Regions from separate parts of the Paenibacillus phoenicis genome, predicted to be linked through region 2. Evidence: riboswitches for the same ligand, from Rfam matches in the RefSeq annotation. Region 2 holds a riboswitch; the other holds the start of a gene.

Region 1 (4,634 bases), 1.1 Mb from region 2:
CCCGTATTTCAAATATTTTAGGAAGCTGATCGGTTCCCCTTCCTTGGCGGACATCCCAGCAGCGATCAAATTGGCGCTGGCTCCGATTAATGTTCCGTTTCCACCGAGACAAGCGCCAAGCGATAGGCTCCACCATAGCGGCTCCAGGTGCTGAATCCCCATTCCGCCCATGTCTTGGATCATCGGAATCATCGTCGCCACCAGCGGAATATTGTCGATAAACGCCGACGCCAAAGCACTCAGCCAGAGGATCAGCATCGAGGTGGTTAGCGGATCGCCTCCAGTCAGGCGCATCACCTCTTCGGCCACTCTCGTAATGATTCCCGTTTCAACCAACCCTCCGACCAATACGAACAAACCCACGAAAAAGAAGATGGTGGGCCATTCCACCGAACGGAAGGCTTGTTCCATCACGTGCTCGCCGGTCATGAGCAGCAGCAAGAAGGCGCCAGCCAGCGCAATAGTAGCCGTTTCCAGATGTATGTATTGATGAAGGAAAAAGCCCAACAAGGTCAACCCCAAGGCGATCAGGCATTGGGTGAGCAGCTTTTTCTCCGTAATCAAGCCCTCCAGACTGATCTCCATCAAGCTCTGTTGATGAGCATAAGCCTTTTTCAACTCTTTGCGGAAGATCACGATCACAAGCGGCAGAATCACTGCCAAAATGATCAACACGACTGGCGTCAAATTTTGCATGAAGGCTACGAAGGTCAGTTCCTTCACGGCGCTGCCAATCATAATGTTGGGAGGGTCTCCGATTAAAGTCGCCGTCCCGCCGATATTCGTGGCAAGAATCATAGAAAAGAGGTAAGGGAACGCCTGAACCCTCAACCTCCGCGTAATGCTAAATGCCACCGGGACCATCAAAATAATGGTCGTTACGTTATCCAGGAATGCCGAACCTATCGCGGTGATCAGCGCCAGCAACCACAGCAGAGTGATCGGATTGCCTTTGGCCAGCTTGGCCGTCCATATACCGATGTACGTGAATAAACCGGTCTTGGCTGTCGTATTCACGATGATCATCATCCCGATCAAGAGTCCCAGCGTATTAAAATCAATATGATGCACTGCGCTCTCCTGATCAAGGATGCCAAAGATTATCATGAACGCCGCACCAGCCATAGCCAGCATCGTTCGGTGAATTTTCTCAGATATAATGAGTGCGTAGGTCAGCAAAAAAATGATTAAAGCCCAAATGGCCTGTTGTTCCATACTTCTCTCCGTTCCATGCTAGTAAGCCATCTTACCATCTTATTAAGGATTGATGATTGATTCAAATTGCTCGATATTTTTCTTTGCTCCTATAATAACCATAATGTCGCCTTCATTTAACTGATCCATCGCAGTGGGAGCAACCAAAATACCGCCATTGCGGTGAATCGCCACAATACTGCAGCCAAAGCGCGTCCGCGGATTAATATCGCCCAGGCTCTTTTGGTCCAGGCATGCCGGGACGTTCATCTCGACGATGCTGTATTCCTTCGACAGTTCAATATAATCCAGCAGATTCGGGGTAACCAGCTGATGGGCAACACGAATCCCCATGTCGCGTTCCGGATAGATCACCCGATCCACCCCCAGCTTCTCTAGGGCCCGGCCGTGCAGAAGCGAGATCGCCTTGGCGACTACCGTTTTCATGCCCAGATCTTTGAGGAGAATGGCCGCTAGGATGCTCATTTGAATATCGTTGCCAATCGCCACGATCCCGCAATCGAAATTACGAACCCCCAGCGACTTCAGCACCTCTTCCTCTGTTGCATCGGCGACAACCGTATGCGTGAGCCGATCGCTTAATTCGTCAACGATCTCTTCATTCCGGTCGATGCCCAGAACCTCATATCCTAACTCCACCAACTCCAAGGCCAGGCTCGATCCGAAGCGCCCCAAGCCGATGACCACAAACTGCTGCTTTTTCATTTTTGCCCCATTTCCCCTTATCCAATAATGATTTTGCCTTCTGGATGGCGATACAGCTCTTTCCCCTTCCTTGGACCGATGGCATAAGCAAGCGTCAAGGGCCCCAGCCGTCCGGCAAACATCGTAAGACTGATCACAACTTTCCCAAATTCCGTCAAGTGCTCCGTTAAGCCCATCGATAATCCAACCGTTCCAAAAGCCGAAGTCGTTTCAAATAAAATGGAGAGGAAGCTTGCGTCTTCTGTGGTGGACAGAACCATCGCTACAGCAACGATGACGAACAGTGCCATCATCGTAATCGTGAGCGCCTTGAAGATCCGTTCTTGGGCCATCCGGTAACGGAACAACACCAAATCGGTTCGTCCGCGGATCATGGAGATCACCGCGCCGATGAGAATCGTAAAGGTAGTTGTCTTGATCCCGCCCCCCGTCGAGCCGGGCGAAGCCCCGATAAACATCAGGATGATTATGAAGAATTGCGTAGCCTGACGCAGCGAACCGATATCAAGGGTGACAACCCCTCCCGAACGAGGCGTAATCGATTGGAACATTGAAGCCCAGATTTTGCCGCTCCAACTGAGCGGTTCCAGCGTACGCGAGTTCGTGAATTCGAACACGAAAATGACGATCGTGCCAATCGCAATCAGCGCCCCCGTCATGGACAGCACCACTTTGGAATGAAGCGACAATTTGCGATGCTTGCGATACTCTGCCAGATCGGACAAGACAATAAAACCAAGCCCCCCGGACACGATGAGCAAGATGGAGACGATGTTAATCAAAGGATCGTTAACATAGGGGATTAAACTGCGATTTTCCCCAAACAAATCAAATCCCGCATTATTAAACATCGAAATCGAATGCCAAATCCCATAATACAGCGCCCGGCCAAACGGCATATCAAAGGCCCAGCGAATCGTGAGGAGCACCGCCGCACTGGACTCGATGATCAGGGAGTACATCAGCACCTTGCGGATTAAGCGAACGATGCCTTCCATTGAGCTCTGGTTCATCGCTTCCTGGAGCAGCAGACGGTCTTTCAGCGAGATTTTCCGTTTGAGGACAAGGGAGAACAAGGTGGCCATGGTCATAAAGCCAAGCCCCCCGATTTGTACAAGCATGATGATGACGATATGTCCAAAGGTTGAAAAATACCTTCCCGTATCCACCACAAACAGCCCCGTCACACAAGTTGCCGAGGTTGCCGTAAATAAAGCATCAATAAATGGCATCGGTTCCCCGGACGTCCCAGAGATCGGAAGCATAAGCAGCAGAGTTCCCAACAAAATGATGAGGGCAAACCCAGTCACCAATATCTGCGGCGGAGAAAGGTTAATTTTCTTGGTATGCAACGCGTTCACCTCATCATCGTTCTGAAAAAAACACAAAAGAAAAAAAGCACTGGAAATCCAATGCCTTTCGGTGTTTGGTTCCTGATGCACAGGCCTACGAGGTTAGCTGACGGATTCGGACATGCCCAGTTGCCCTATTCGCGGAACATATCCCCTTGCTGGGAGTTGAAGCTCCGTGAAATTCACCCCAAAATATACGGTTCCCCCGTTTTCATTGCGAAATTCGGCCAATCTTTTCAATTGTTTTCAATCATTTTTCGTCAAATGGATTATATCCCTTATTCCGTCCCGCCACAAAGCTCTATTTTCAAGAAAAAGACCAGAAAAGGACGAAATCAGGGAGTGGGAGGATCAACTTCGCCCCCAATCTGAGTGATGCGAGGGCTTGCCGGAGTTTTTGCCGTTTCTCGTCATTTTTGCCATCCGTCTGGCGCAGGGGGGATAGCTGTGTTATCTTTACTTTGACGTACTTGAGGGAAAAACATACCTCATAATATAAGAAGAGTACGTGTTCCCGATTTCATTCAACTTAATAACAAAGGAGTTTTGCGAGTGAGTTCCCCTTTGACGTCAAATGGCCGCCGCAGGATGAAGACCAAAAATCTGTGGCTGCTGGCCGCCCTAGGATTCATTGTGTTCGTCGCCGTTCAACTGTTTCCGACCACCGATTCGGAGTCCTTGCAGCTGCAGCAAGCAAATGAGGTGATCAGCAAACCGGAAGCAACTGCCCGTGCAAGTGAATTTGTCCAATCCGTACTTGGGATCGACCTGCCGAATCCCACGAAGGATAAAGCATTGATTACATACGAAACGCGTTCCGATCTGTTTGGTTACTTAACCAAAGCCGATCTGCTCGCCCCATACTTAAAAACGTATGACAAGCAATTTCCATATGACGTATTTCGTGTCCGTTACACGGACCCCACCGAATCGTTAAGCGCCGTGACCGTGGATGTCCATATGACCACCGGTCAAGTCGTCGGCTTCGAGGAGATCAGTTCCTCCAGCAACGCCACCAAGCAGATGATGCTTGATGTAGGATCGGAAACCACCGATTCCATGAAGGCATGGGAGGGGGATTTAACGTTAGCGGAGAAAGAAGAGCTGGCACAGCCTTACCTGAACGCCTTTGGATTTAAATCAAGCGATCTGGAGCTGGCCTCCGGTGAAGGGGATGTGGGCCTCCTCTACCATATCAATGGCTACACGTTAGGCGAATCGCAAGCGGAAATCAAGCTCAGCTTCGAATACGGCAAGGTTTCCTCGTTGGAGAGCTATTTTACCGTACCGCAGGCTCATCAGGACTACGTCGCCGGACAGACGAAAATCGCCAGCTGGCTCACCTATGCCGGATACGCCCTG
Region 2 (4,634 bases):
CTGAAGGAACGTTACTTCTATGCCGCCAAGGTAGCTCTGGCGAACTACAGTAAGTGGTATGGACGATACCCGTATTCCACGCTGTCCGTTGTGGTTCCACCGGCGAACGCAAACGGTGCGGGAGGTATGGAATATCCAACCTTGGTCACCGCGTTTGGAGCCGTCAGCGATTCCCCCGGATACGACGATCTGGAGCGCACGGTCATCCATGAAATCGCCCATCAGTTCTTCTACGGGATGATCGCCAACAATGAATTCGAGGAAGCTTGGCTGGATGAAGCTTTTGCCTCTTATGCAGAGGATAAGCTCATGGAGCAGGAGTTCGGAATCACCCCGAATTTGCCGATCCAGTCCGCCATGATTACCTCGCCGGCTTCCTTGACCCAGAACGCCTGGAAATACGGCTCCGGGGACGGTTATGCCAAGAATGCGTACTACCGAGGCAAGTTAATCCTGCTTGACATCGAGCGGCAGGTCGGCAGCAAGACGATGAAGCGGATTCTGAGCACGTACAGCCAGAAGTACCGGTTTAAGCACCCAACGACCGCCGACTTCCAACGGGTGGTTGAGCAAGTGACCAGCCGCAGCTGGAAAGAGTATTTTCAGCAATACGTCTATGACGGGAAAATGGCGGATTTTGCAGTGGAAAAAATTCAGATCACTCCGATCAGCCAAGAAGGCGGCCGGATTTACGAGTCGAACGTAGTCTTTACCCGCAAAGGGGCAACCCACCCGAAGGTTCCGCTGCTGTTTACCTTCACCGATGGTCACACCGTACGCAAGCAATGGAACGGGGAAGATACTCGCCTCGAGATCAAGATGCAATATAAAGCACCGCTGGCATGGGTTCAGATCGATCCGGATTACACCTTAACGGTGGAGAACCTTCACATCAACAACTATCTGAAAGCGGAAGTCCCTGAAACCACGCTGTCCCGCTCCAATATGAGCGTCACCAAGCTGCTTGAAGCGATCCTTGGGGGACTTCTGTGGTAAACCTAGGTCCATACTTCTATAAGGAGGGAAAGAAATGAGTTTCGTTCGTTTGGGGTGGACTGCCCTGAAAAGCCAATTTCCCTCGGTCATCATCTTGTTTCTGTACCAGCTGCTGTGGGGATTGTTCTTGTACCGGTTGGTCGATACCGCGGTAATGGCGCTGCTGCAACGATATCCTGACCCGCCGCCCACTGCGCTGTCGAAACTACTGTTCTTGCTTGAGGGACAAATGAATTTATGGAGCAATCCCGAGGTTCGGCTGTATTGCTGGCTGCTGGCAGGGATGGTCGTCCTGCGCATGATCTTGACTCCGTTGATCCAAGCCGGAATCTTCTACGGCTTCACACCGGCCGATCACCGCAGCCCGGGGTTCCCCCTGTTCCGAGGGATGAAGGAATTTGGCAAACCGGTGATTCTGTTTTACGCGATGGAGCTCGTGCTTACCTTGCTGCCCGCCTTCTGGATTGTACCGAGGCTGCTGTCGCTCTGGCCGGGACTCACCGGGATGGAAATCCCGATGGCAACCTGGCTCACCGGGCTTGGTCTGATTCTTGGCTGGTTCATCTACGGCTGGTTCATCCGGCAGTGCCTGTTATTTGTCCAGTTCGGCTACCTGTTTAAGGCCGGGGTTTGGAATTCCCTGCTGGTTTGCTTCCGAACCCTCTTGCAGGGCATCTCCATCTCGTTGATTCTCGGGGCTTTTGGCCTGATCCTCTTCCTTCTGTTCGGAACCGCATCTTGGGTTTGGACGGGGATGCTGGCCCTGATCCTGCAGCAGGCTTATCCCCTCTTCCGCTGCACGTTTAAGGTCTGGAAGATCGCCTCTCAATTTCATCTTTGGCAGTCAAAGGCACAAAAAAGTTAAAATTTTTTAACTCCTCAAAAACCCCGTAACAACAAGGCCTTCGCCGTTTGGCGAAGGCCTTCAGTCCTATTTCCCCTCTTAATCTTGTGAATTAGGCATTGCCAAAAGATACCTGACTTTGTTACAATAACAGCAACGCAATTTCAGTAACAGTTTTGTAATTATTTTTGTCATCTTTGGCAGGAGATTGGTGCCGGATGTCAAATAAGAAATGTCAGGTGTGAAAAACAAAGCCGAATTCCCTTCACCAGGGAAACGGGGGAACCACTTTGGGTGAATTGATCTCGCTTTAGAGGGATCATAGGGAACCTTCAACCGAATCCTTAAGCTAACCTCGTAGGCATTGGAAGGAGCATAACTTCTTGAAGAAGCGTTTGACGGTAGCAGCAGTAAGTTTTGCCATGCTTTTCACCATTGGAACTGGCAGCGTTTTCGCCGATTCCAAACTGGACAGCGTCATCGGCGGCGCGCTCGGAAGCAGCTATGTTGCGGGCGGAACCACAACCGACGGGTTCGACTGTTCTGGATTTACGATGTACGTCTTCTCGAAGATCGGCATCAAGCTGCCTCACCAATCCGCATCCCAATACAAAATGGGAACTGCGGTTGACAAGAGCGAATTGATCGAGGGCGATTTGGTCTTCTTTAATACTTCCGGTAAAGGCGTTTCTCATGTCGGCATCTACGTCGGCGACGGCAAATTTGCTCATGCCTCCTCCTCCAAAGGTGTAGTCATCAGCAAATTAAGCGAGAAGTATTACGTCGAGCGTTACGTTGGAGCGAAACGGATCATGAGCAACGACAAGTATGAAGATGTGACCGGTGAAATTGCTGAACACGATGATGTTCAATAAGAACTCGCTACGAAGCCCGTGGGGATGTTGATAACAACGTCTCTGCGGGTTTTTTCCTTGTCTTCCCTTCTCCCTAGCCCCAGTCCCTTAGGAACCATTACCCACGAATCGCCTCGCGAAAACAGGCCAATAGAAGCGTTTTTTTTCGACAAACTTGTCAACTCTGGACGCCTTTGGTAAAATGAACAACGTAAATGGTAACAACTTTGTAATTATTGTTGTAACTGTTTCTGTGCAAGATCTTGGGTGCAATCTACAATGAAACTGCCGAATTCCCACGCACCCGGGAAGCGGGGGACCCACCATAGGGTGAATTGATTTTCGCTATAAAGGTAACAGCTCCCAAACTAATAACTACCATTTCAATCAAGGTTACTTACCTCTATAGCAAATCATAGGGAACCTTCAACCGAATCCATAAGCTAACCTCGTAGGCCTTGGAAGGAGTAAGACATCTTGAGAAAGACTTTGACAGCAGCGGTAACGAGTTTAGCCCTCCTATTTACCTTGGGGGCAGGTAGCGCCTTTGCCGACTCCGCAAAAGCCGAGACAACGACGCTATCCAGTATCGTCGATTCCGTGTACGGGACGCCTTATAAATTCGGAGGCACCACGACAGCGGGATTTGATTGCTCCGGATTTACCCGGTACGTCTTCAGCAAGATGGGCATCAAGCTGGCGCGTGTGTCCGCCGCCCAGTATAAGCAAGGCACACCGGTACCCAAGAGCGAGCTTCAAGCTGGGGATCTCGTCTTCTTCAAGACGACGGGGACGGGCAAAGTATCCCATGTCGGTGTTTACATCGGCAACGGTGAATTCGCTCACGCGTCCTCATCCAAGGGCATCCGGATCGACAAGTTAAGCAATAGTTATTACCAGAACCGCTACGTTGGCGCGAAGCGAGTTCTCAGTAAATACGGTTATTCCGTCTACGCTGCGGAATCGTAATCCATTGATCTATCGGTTTCATCCTGTTCATCATCACTTACTCGCCGCAGGCCGGGTTCCTGTTAGAACCGCCTTGCGGTCTTTTTTTATCTGCACCCTTATCTATATAACGAAACAGCCCGGAAAAAGGTTGCCACAAAGCTAAAAATCCCGCGCAAATCTCACAATTTCCCGAAGGGGGGGCAAAAACCTTTACAAGCTGCGTAATTCCGGCTATTGTGAGGATAATGGAACAATTACGACGGACTTTCCTTTAACAAAGGAGGGGCAATATGGACCAATCGATGTCTCCGTTTCGTATCGTGCCGATGGAAGAAGCCCATGGCGCGGAAATTTGCACCTGGCGTTACGATTCTCCTTACGACATCTACAGCTGGCTGCCTTGGGAGCAAATGAAAGCGCTCGACGTGGAGTTTGGGAACCCGGCGATCCGCGCCGAACAGTATGTCTCCGTGTTGAATGCAAAGGGCGAGCTTGCCGGCTTCGCACAGTACTTCCCGATGGAAGGAGTCACCCGGCTTGGCATCGGCATGAAGCCCGAGCTATGCGGCCATGGGCTGGGCAAGCAGTTTGTGAGGACCATCGTGGAGGAAGCCCGGCGCCGTAAGCCGGAAAACCAGATTGACCTTGAAGTGCTGACCTGGAACACCCGGGCGATCCGGGCCTACCAGAAGGCTGGGTTTGTCATCACGGATCTGTACGAGAAGATGACGCCTGGCGGGGTGTCCAAACCGTTTTATTGCATGGTTCATAAGGGGCTGCCTGAATAAAGGCACGCCCCTTTTTATGTCCTGTTTTGATTAAGACTATGACTTATGGCACACAATTTAATGAAAACGGATCATTTTTGTTCCTAATTTGGACACAAAGACTATGATCAACCCGCGTGTTCCGTTATAATGGATAGGTAGCATACATAGGAGGGGCGATTGAAATGCAAAAGTGGATCATGAGCGGTTTGTTCGTCATCG

The links. A riboswitch is a leader RNA that binds a small molecule or an ion and turns the genes downstream of it on or off. The one in region 2 is predicted to bind cyclic di-AMP.
Region 1: linked by a shared signal. The riboswitch ahead of U9M73_RS13050 (TrkH family potassium uptake protein) and the one ahead of U9M73_RS18400 (C40 family peptidase) in region 2 are both predicted to bind cyclic di-AMP.

The regions. Positions count from the first base shown of each region.
Region 1 is NZ_JAYERP010000001.1:2,754,620-2,759,253, forward strand. Features, by position in the region: gene U9M73_RS13040 (ArsB/NhaD family transporter) at 1-1,215, opposite strand, end outside; gene U9M73_RS13045 (potassium channel family protein) at 1,258-1,920, opposite strand; gene U9M73_RS13050 (TrkH family potassium uptake protein) at 1,938-3,281, opposite strand; cyclic di-AMP (ydaO/yuaA leader) riboswitch at 3,349-3,511, opposite strand; gene U9M73_RS13055 (CPBP family intramembrane glutamic endopeptidase) at 3,861-4,634, shown strand, end outside.
Region 2 is NZ_JAYERP010000001.1:3,875,679-3,880,312, reverse strand. Features, by position in the region: gene U9M73_RS18415 (M1 family metallopeptidase) at 1-996, shown strand, start outside; gene U9M73_RS18410 (hypothetical protein) at 1,031-1,861, shown strand; cyclic di-AMP (ydaO/yuaA leader) riboswitch at 2,083-2,219, shown strand; gene U9M73_RS18405 (C40 family peptidase) at 2,224-2,715, shown strand; cyclic di-AMP (ydaO/yuaA leader) riboswitch at 2,971-3,167, shown strand; gene U9M73_RS18400 (C40 family peptidase) at 3,172-3,663, shown strand; gene U9M73_RS18395 (GNAT family N-acetyltransferase) at 3,936-4,433, shown strand; gene U9M73_RS18390 (c-type cytochrome) at 4,598-4,634, shown strand, end outside.